DNA from 2 places in the Halomonas sp. AOP7-E1-9 genome. Region 2 is predicted to be linked to the other one. Evidence: predicted binding sites of a transcription regulator. Region 2 holds the regulator's gene; the other holds the start of a gene.
What was found. The regulator FliA, encoded in region 2, starts transcription of late flagellar genes. The targets are predictions, from matches to a motif close to CTAAAGTTNNNNNNNNNNCNGCCGATA.
Positions count from the first base shown of each region.

Region 1 (4,434 bases), on a different contig from region 2:
GGGAAGTAGTATCCGCTAGATACCGTAATCCCGCTCGACCTTGGCAATCCGAGTTTTAAAGTGCTGATACCACTGCTGATGCCCAAGCCGCTGCGCTTCTTTATGTTCGGCATGCGCCTTCCACGCTTTAATCGAGGCCAAGTCAGCCCAGTAGGAAACCGTAACCCCCACCTCATTTCGAGCCGATTCAACGCCTAAAAAACCTGGCTGCTGCATGGCTAACTCAACCATACGCTCCGCCATGTCATCATAGCCATCCTCAATACCCGTGCGCACAGAGGTGAAAATAACAGCGTAATACGGGGGCTCTGGAGTCGTTGCGATAAGGGCCATGAAGTTCTCTTGATCTGAAAACGGTTTTAAAAAGCATACCGTAGGCGAAGCAGTAGACTCCATAGCTAATTATTGGTGTTTACTCATCAAATCAATATCGTTGCGCGTGAGATGGTGCTTTACCTACGGCACAGCGGGCAAGAGCCCCAGCTTGGCGCTTGGTTTGAAGGGCACAACCACGTGAATTGATGATTAAACAGTTCATTGCGAAGTGAGAACTTCACTGTCCAAGCATAGCCACTTTCCCAGCCCCTGTGTTTAGGCTTTAATACAGCTTATGCGATGAAGTCCATTCATCAACAAAGCAGGTTGTCGCCATGGCCCACTTTATTCTGCCCGGTAACGCCGTTCATTTGAATTTCCAGCAGCGCCTGCCCGACACCAACCTTCGCACATGGGTGCAATGCCTTTGGTCGATGGGCGGGCAAAGCCCCCTTGTGCATCCCATCGTAGAAAAGCTTTATCCCGATGCAGGCGCCAGCCTCACCATTCACCTTGGAAGCTCTCTTCCCATCGTCACGCTCTGCTTTAACAGACACATGCTGCTTGAGACGTTTGATACGTCCACCCCCCGGATGGGCATTCGGTTTAAACCGGCCAGTATGTATAGCCTCCTGGGCTTAGCCCCGGAACAGTGTATAGACGCGCATCTTTGCTTGGGCGATGACATAAAACCCTCCTGGATGGACAGTTTAATGCCAGTGGTGGAGCGCCTTTATCAGCTTGATGCACCCAAAGGATTAGCCCTGCTTGAAACATGGCTTCTGGGTTTACTCAAAAGTCGACTAACGAGTAAAAGCCCTGTGCCAGGAATCATCCAGGCGATTAACCAGTTACAACTCCCACCGGAGCAGTTAGCTGCCAATATTGGGTTAACCCGACGCACCCTGGAACGTCGATTAAAACGTGAAGTCGGTGTCTCGCCAGGCGCGTTGGTGACGTATGCTCGCCTCCACCGAGCGCGACGGTGCTTACTTGAAGCTGACCGGCCGCTATCAGAAATAGCGCTCCACTGTGGCTACTATGATCAGCCACACTTTACCCACGCCTTCCAATCTTTTACCAACGAAACACCCGCCTCTTACCGCCAGCGCAAGTTGTCGCAAATTTACAAGGCGTAGTACGCACACCTTTATAAGCTGAGACCTCATCAATCAACGAGGTCACTGCCATGTCTCAGCGTATTTCTCGACAAGCCGTTTACAAGCTAACCCCTCGCCTTGCTAAACATTTGGTGCCTCTGGGCGAAGTAGTGGCTAATAGCGCGGTAACGCCTACCATCATCCACCTCGTTCAGCTACGCGTTTCCCAGATCAACCAGTGCTGCTTCTGCCAGCATATGCATACTCAGGAAGCCCGAGACGACGGCGAGCATCAGGTAAGGCTGGATGTACTGCCTGCCTGGCGGGAAGCCCCCTGCTTCAATAAACAGGAACGTGCAGCCCTTGAGTGGGCCGAAGCGCTTACCTTAATCAGCCAACAGTCTGTTAGCGACAGCGTCTACCAGAATGCTCTGGCCGCCTTTGGTGAGCAGGACCTTCTTGAGCTGACCACGGTGGTTCTAGCCATTAATAGCTGGAACCGGGTGGCGGTAAGTATGCAGTTTGTGCCTGACATCTCGCTATAAACCGAAAAAGACATCGCAAGCCTGTGCGACGGCCTGCGATGTCTTGATCAAAATCCCCTTCCGCACGGCTGGCTTCTAAAAGCCACTCCACTCGTTTACTATGCGCCACCCTCACTCCCAAGCTACCCAGGCCGCCATGTCCTTTAACGCACTCTATACCGACCTTTCTGGCTATTACGATGTGATGTGCGAAGACATCGACTACCGGGCGCAAAGCAACGCCGTGCAAAGGCTTCACCAAATTTTTGGTAACGGTGGCAACCTTCACCTCGATGTCGCGTGTGGTACCGGGCCTCATGTTCGCCATTTTATTGATAATGGCTACGTGAGCAGCGGCCTGGACATTAACCAGCCCATGCTGGATATTGCCGCCACACGTTGCCCCGAGGCCCAGTTTACGTGTCAGGACATGGGCAACTTCCAGGTAAGCGACCCGCAGGATTTGATTACCTGTTTTTTATATTCGATTCACTACAGCGACGGAATTGAAAAGCTCAAAGCGTGTATTGAAAGTGCGCACAGCGCCTTAATGAGTGGCGGGGTTTTCTGCTTCAACGCAGTCGATAAAGATAAAATCGATAACAATCTGTTTGTGAGCCACACCGTTAAAAAAGCCGACGATGCCTTCACGTTTCGTTCCGGGTGGCATTACAGCGGTAGCGGTGAAAAACAGGCCCTCAAACTTAGTATTGCAAAAACCAACGCGTGCGATACCCAAGTATGGAACGACGAGCACCCCATGGTCGCGGTTAGTTTTGCCGAGCTAATTACGCTGCTTGAGCCCTACTTTGAAGTGCACGTATTCGAGCACAACTTTGAAGCTATCACGCCGTGGAACACCACTTCGGGGAACGCCATTTTTGCCTGCGTGAAGATTCAACACCCCACGGTTGTAGCAACGGGGCAATCCACTTGTTGCTGATCAGTTCACATAGTACCCACTTACTTTCCAAACGCCGTCTTCAAAGTGCGGCGTAATGGTTTCGGTAATATCAGACTTGTTGGCAAAACGCGTTTGATAGATGAACTTTTTGTAATCATTTTTGGGAGCGCCGGGCATAGAGGTTTGCGTGATGACGCGTGTGCGGCGTCTTGCCTCCACCGACCCGAAGTCACGACGCGCTGCGCTAATGATCCGCTCCAGCATACTGGGCGAAAGCGGACTCTTAAGAAGCGGTGATGACTCCTCCCAAGCCAGCTCATACTCGCCACTATCGATTGCATCAAGCCATGCCAGCGCCGCGGCCTCAGCCGCATCGGTGTTCGCTTGAGCATAAGGTGCCAGCAGTAGCAGGGCTGTAATGAAACAGATCACGATTTTTGGCATGGATAACTCTAGGCAGCGATCAGTAAATAGGTGTGCTTAATTTAATATCGGTACCAGCCGCCATTACTTTAGTATTAATCACAACAATCGAACAAGCCAACCTCAGTTTTTCTATCCCTTGGCTTTATTAAGTAAGAGAAAGCCCCCTGCGCCAACCGCGACACAGGGGGCTATTTCATGCGCTAACTAGCCTTAGCGCACCTTACAGGCCAGCAAACTCAAAGGGCTCGGCGTCCTCAAACGCGTTGACCGTATTGCCTGCATAAACACTGTTATTCTTGAGGCTCAGTTTGCGAACAGGCGCGCCCTCAGTAAAGTCGGCATCCTTCATATCCACCCAAAACGTGTTAGGCGTAAGTGCCGTCTCGAAATAATAAACAAGGTGTTTCTGATCAGATACCGCTCTCCACCTGGTGGAAGAAATATTCGGCTCCTCTGCTGATGAGATGCCGAAAGGAACAGACGCATTGCGAATCACGCTAAAGGCACTGCCAACAGCGACTCTTGTATCGCTCGTTTTAGGGATGGCATCCATGTAGAACGACGCTCTGACAAATCGATCCGCGGCACGGTTTGTGCCAGGCAGCATGACCAAGCCACCGATCTGTCTCCAATAGTCGTCCAGCGAAAGTTGCTGCTCGAAGGTGGGCGAGTTTGTCACCACGTTGTATGACATATCGTGATGAATAGTGAGCTTACCGTCGATATACTCAAATATTGCGTTATCACCCTTGGCATCTGAAATTGACAGATGCAGAGTAGCAAATCGAGCGGTGCCCGGTATTTCAGCAGAGACGACCACAAAAGGCTCATCGCGCAGCGCCTCCACCGCCTCATCAACGGTCGCAAAATTGTCCAAAACATACTGGACCCATGCAGCCACGGAAAGCCCCTGGTCATCCGGCCCAAAGTCAGGATACTCTGCCTCAGCAAGCCATAGCAGGTTAGCCACCAAGCCTTTTTCGTTCATGCCATCGGTGCTTGCGATATCAAACGCGCTGGTAACGACACTTCCATACTGGGATGTCCAAGTGACGGAGTTGGGTCCAGCCGCACCATCACGCTCCATTCCCTTTGGAAACAACCAGATATTGGGATGTATTTCGTCCCTCCAATCCATGGAGCGCGCCGTAATGATCATATCATC
Region 1 is NZ_JBQSVC010000064.1:131-4,564, reverse strand. Features, by position in the region: gene ACT3R4_RS18125 (antibiotic biosynthesis monooxygenase family protein) at 16-333, opposite strand; gene ACT3R4_RS18120 (helix-turn-helix domain-containing protein) at 651-1,454, shown strand; gene ACT3R4_RS18115 (carboxymuconolactone decarboxylase family protein) at 1,505-1,960, shown strand; gene ACT3R4_RS18110 (class I SAM-dependent DNA methyltransferase) at 2,097-2,882, shown strand; gene ACT3R4_RS18105 (DUF4019 domain-containing protein) at 2,883-3,287, opposite strand; gene ACT3R4_RS18100 (linear amide C-N hydrolase) at 3,490-4,434, opposite strand, start outside.
Region 1: a site for FliA is predicted at 3,333-3,359, ahead of ACT3R4_RS18105 (DUF4019 domain-containing protein). Genes of this name have one in related genera too.

Region 2 (4,434 bases):
GAAGGGAACCGAGTGGTCGCAATAGGAAGATTGTCAGTATGTCCTTCAACGGAAACCTGACCATCAAAGGCCGCGAACACATCGACAAGACTTTCTATCACCTCTTGGCCTAGAGAGGTGAGCACTGCCTCGCCACTGGGAAATAAAAGGCTATCATCAATGCGTAGCGTTACGCCCTCCTGGCCCTGCGATACGCTGACGCCGGGAATATCCAATGCCGCCATCTGGGGCTGCAACCCGCTATGGCGCGGGTGAATACCGGTGGCAAGCGTTGCCAAGGGCAGTGAGCTAATCACGCTGGCCATGGACGCTTCCTCACCCTCAAGTGCTTCATTACCACCGGGGGGAGCCAAAGCCAGCAACAAAACAAACAGCGTAATCAGCAGGGTGAGCACGTCCAGATAACTGGTCAGCCAGCTCTCATCGCTTTCACCCTGCCCGGCGGGAAGCTCCAGCGCATGGCGCGTATTGTTATCCAGCATCGCCTTAGCCCTTTGCCGTCGCGCTTGGTGTATCAGGCCGGGGCTTTATAGTGGCATCGCGAATCTCATCGTTATAGTTGGCGATAAATGAATTGAGCGTTTCCTCAATAAAAGAGGGCAGGCGGCGCTTGGTGATCAGTGAAATACCTTCCAGCACCATGTTCATGGTAATCAGGCGCTCTTCTGTACGTCGTTCTAGCTTCACCGCGATGGGTTTAAACACCAGATTCGCCAGCAAAATACCGTAGAAGGTGGTGAGCAGCGCCACCGCCATACGGGGGCCAATGACATCCAGGTCACCGGCATCCATGACTTCCAGCATATTAACCAATCCCACCAGCGTGCCAATCATGCCAAACGCTGGCGCATAGGTCGCCATGGTGCGAAAAATCTGGGCTTCTGCGTGCTCGCGAGCCTTGAGCCGGGCAATCCGCCAACGCAGCATGTCGAAGATCTCATCTTCTTTGGTATTGGCAATGACTAACTGAATACCGGTACGTAAAAACGGATTGCGCGTATGCTCCAACTCTTGTTCGACTGCACGCACATCGCCTTTAAACCATAGCCGGGACATGGCGACCAGCTCGTTGATATCGTCGCGTATATAGGTATTTTCACGCCGAAAGACAAGCCCTACCAAGCGTACAACGCGTAACACCTCTTTTAGCGGATAGCTTATAAAAGTAGCGGCCAGAGTACCGGTTATAACAATCGCCAGGCCCGGCAGATTGATAAAACTTTCAGGGGACTCCGCAGTAAAGAACAGCACGCTTACTAGCAGCAGCATACTGGCGAATATACCTATCAACGTGGACGGGTTCATCAACGGCTCCTCGCCGGTTATTGTGAGTTAACGTATCGGTTGTTTAGGCTGAATCATGCAACCGGGCACGCAGACGGCTAATGGCTTGGCTATGCAACTGAGACACACGCGACTCGGTCACGCCCAGCACGGCGCCCACTTCTTTTAAATTCAGCTCTTCCTGGTAATAAAGTGCCATGAGCAGTTTCTCGCGCTCTGGCAACGCCTCAATGGCAGCAACCAATGTTTGGCGCTGCTGCTCATCCAGCAGCTTTTCAAACGGCAAGTTGCTCACATCAAAACTTACCGGCTCACCACCATCGGCAACCAACTCTTCAAACGGCAATAGCTGACCGCTATTGGTGTCGTTGAGCAGCTGTTGGTAATCACCCAGCGGCATCTCAAGCGCCAAGGCAATTTCACTCTCTTCCGGCGAGCGCCCGAGCTGCTGCTCTAGCCGCCGGATCGCGTCGTCCACAGCGCGCGCAGCGCGGCGCACGCTGCGTGGCAACCAATCCCGCGTACGCAGTTCATCGACCATCGCCCCACGGATACGCTGGCTGGCAAACGTCGCAAAGCTGGCACCATGAGCGGCATCAAAACGGCCCAGTGCTTCTAAAAGCCCTACCGTGCCCGCCTGAATAAGATCATCAAGTTCAATACTGGCTGGCAACCTGACCTGCAGTGTTAAGGCATGACGTCTTACCAGTGGCATGTATTGTGTGAATAGCTCGCCTTGCTTGATTCTGCCTTGTGCTGTGTACATCTTTTTGCCTCGCGGCTATACAACTTTTACTGATAGTTCACAATGACTTGCAGACCCTGAACACGAACAGGCCGCTGTCCAGGCAGTAACTTAAAACGAAACTGCAAAGGAGCACTTACCTGCCTTCCCGCCAGCTCGGTGACCGTTCCGCGCCCTCCCGAGAGAGCCACACACTGCTCCGGATGGCATAGCCATGCGTTGATAGCGCTGCCCGGCGGCGCCTCAAGCTGCCAGTGTATCCGATCAATCACACGATTGTGCACCTGTACAGAATCGGGTGGCGTCATTGACTGGCTACGGGTTTCCCGGTCACTCATGGCCACCATCACGCCCGGCACCGAGGTGCTCCAGCTGCCCGCCGCCTGAGCGCTACCGATGAGACCTATCAACCCGCAAACACCCATCATCTTGAATAGCTTGCTTAACATGTCGAATATTTCCTTATCAGCGCGCCAGCACCAGAAGATCGATGGCCAAATAGTGGCTAGCGGCTTCACGCAAGTTTTCCAACAAGCCTTGGCGCGACAAAGAGGGCTCGTGCAGTGCCAATAATCGGCGAGGCCCGCCATTGTCACGCGCCTGGCGAAGTAGCCGGTACATCTCGGCAAATGCGTCCGCATCGCTGTTAACCCAGAGCGCCCAACGCGCATGCCGAGCACTTAGCTGAGCCAGATCAGGCGCATTAACGCTAACCGCCTGTATATCCCAATCGTCAGGTGATCCTGCCCAGTGACGGCCCAGCGCAGACCATTGAGCCAGGCGATGTTGAGCCTGTTTGACAGCCTGCGCGCCCTGCCCTGGCAAACCAATAATATACAAGGGCTTTTTAGGTCGCGAAGGGGCTTTCGCAACCGGCTGCTCGTCAATCGTGGGGGTGGGCGAAACAGCACCTGGCGCGGGCGCAGGCGCTTCGCTCATCACCTCCATATCACTTGCCAACGGCGCATCAGGCTGGCTGGGTGCCTGCTTCTGACGCTGGCTGTCGGCCCATTGGCGCAAGCCCGCCGCCTGATCCTGACTCATACATTCACCTCTCGGCTAACGCTGCCCAATTGGCGAATGGCGTCGCGCGCCATAAAGGCGTACATCAACGCATCCAGCATGGCCGTATCGCGGCGTTTTCGGCGCGTGCCCAACAGGCTGAGTAGATCGCTACGCAGACTGGACGCCTCATCATCATCCGCGTTATCCAAATGCCCGACCACTGACGCGACGCCGCTGGCTAACAGTAGACGTACTTCTGGATCCACGTCCCCGCTATCGGCCTCTTTAAACTGCTGCAACGCGCGTTTGGTGAGCGCTGCCAGGCCCTCACTTTGCAGCTGAATGACCAGTTGGAAAAGTACATCGGCGCCTAAACGAGCCGGCGTCAACCAGTAGCGCCGGGCAACGACCTTGGCACTTTCGGGGTCACGAACCTCCCCATACCACGCAAGCAGTACACTGCCCGCCTCATTTTGCACTTCGGCATAAGCGGTCCATAACTGCATGGACTGGCCACGAAACCGCACGCTGACATGATGGCTGAGCGTGCTTTGTTCAAATAGTCCGCGTAGCGCAGAACGCTCGCCATGAAAGTATACACGCTGTGCGGATGTCACAAGGCTGACCCAAGTCAGCTGTTGCTCATTCAGCCACTGCACGGTTTCTGCCGGAGGCAGCACGGGCAATAGATGCACCGTGGCGCCCGCCTCCATTCGTGTCTCAAGCCTGGCCTGCCAACCCGCAGGTTGGCGATGTTGAAGCATGGGGACGGCATGCCAAGCGCCCCGTTCGTCCATGCTGATATCCGGCATCGACCAATCACAGCCACGCTCGTTACGGCGTGCCGCCCACACCACACCAGGGGCGGGTAACGCGTGCGGCAACAGACGAGTAAGCTGCGCGCTCTGTAGCTCGCTCGGCAAAGCGCTAACATCCCACATGGCTTCCAGCGTGGCGAAGCCTGCCAAACGCTGGCGCAGCCGCGTCAGTAGTAGCGACAGCCTCCGCCCTTGGCCAAGCACATCTCGCGACCAGCGAGGCATGCTAGCCGGTGCCGTGAAGCCAGGCTGCGGCGCTGCTTTCGCCTGGCTTTCCAACGCCTGGTTGATCAGCGCATCCGGCAGCGCCACGCTCATATCTTCGGGCACTTGCTGCCCATGAGAGCTAAACAGCACGCGCATACCATGACGGATAACAATATCCAGCACGGGGGCTAGTCGGCCGGCTTCATCCTGCTTGGTAATAATACAGTCATCAAGCTCAGCGCCTGCCGCCCGCGCGGCCTGACGATAACGCAGCACGACTTCTTCCAGGGTTTCTGGCTGGCTAGCCGCGTTCAACAGCAGTACCAGCCTTACCGTGGAACTTCCGCCCTGCAAATGAGCAATTTGATCAATAAC
Region 2 is NZ_JBQSVC010000010.1:47,115-51,548, reverse strand. Features, by position in the region: gene ACT3R4_RS07975 (OmpA/MotB family protein) at 1-482, opposite strand, end outside; gene ACT3R4_RS07970 (motility protein A) at 487-1,305, opposite strand; gene ACT3R4_RS07965 (RNA polymerase sigma factor FliA) at 1,349-2,050, opposite strand; gene ACT3R4_RS07960 (flagellar protein FlhE) at 2,077-2,478, opposite strand; gene ACT3R4_RS07955 (hypothetical protein) at 2,495-3,073, opposite strand; gene flhF (flagellar biosynthesis GTPase FlhF) at 3,070-4,434, opposite strand, start outside.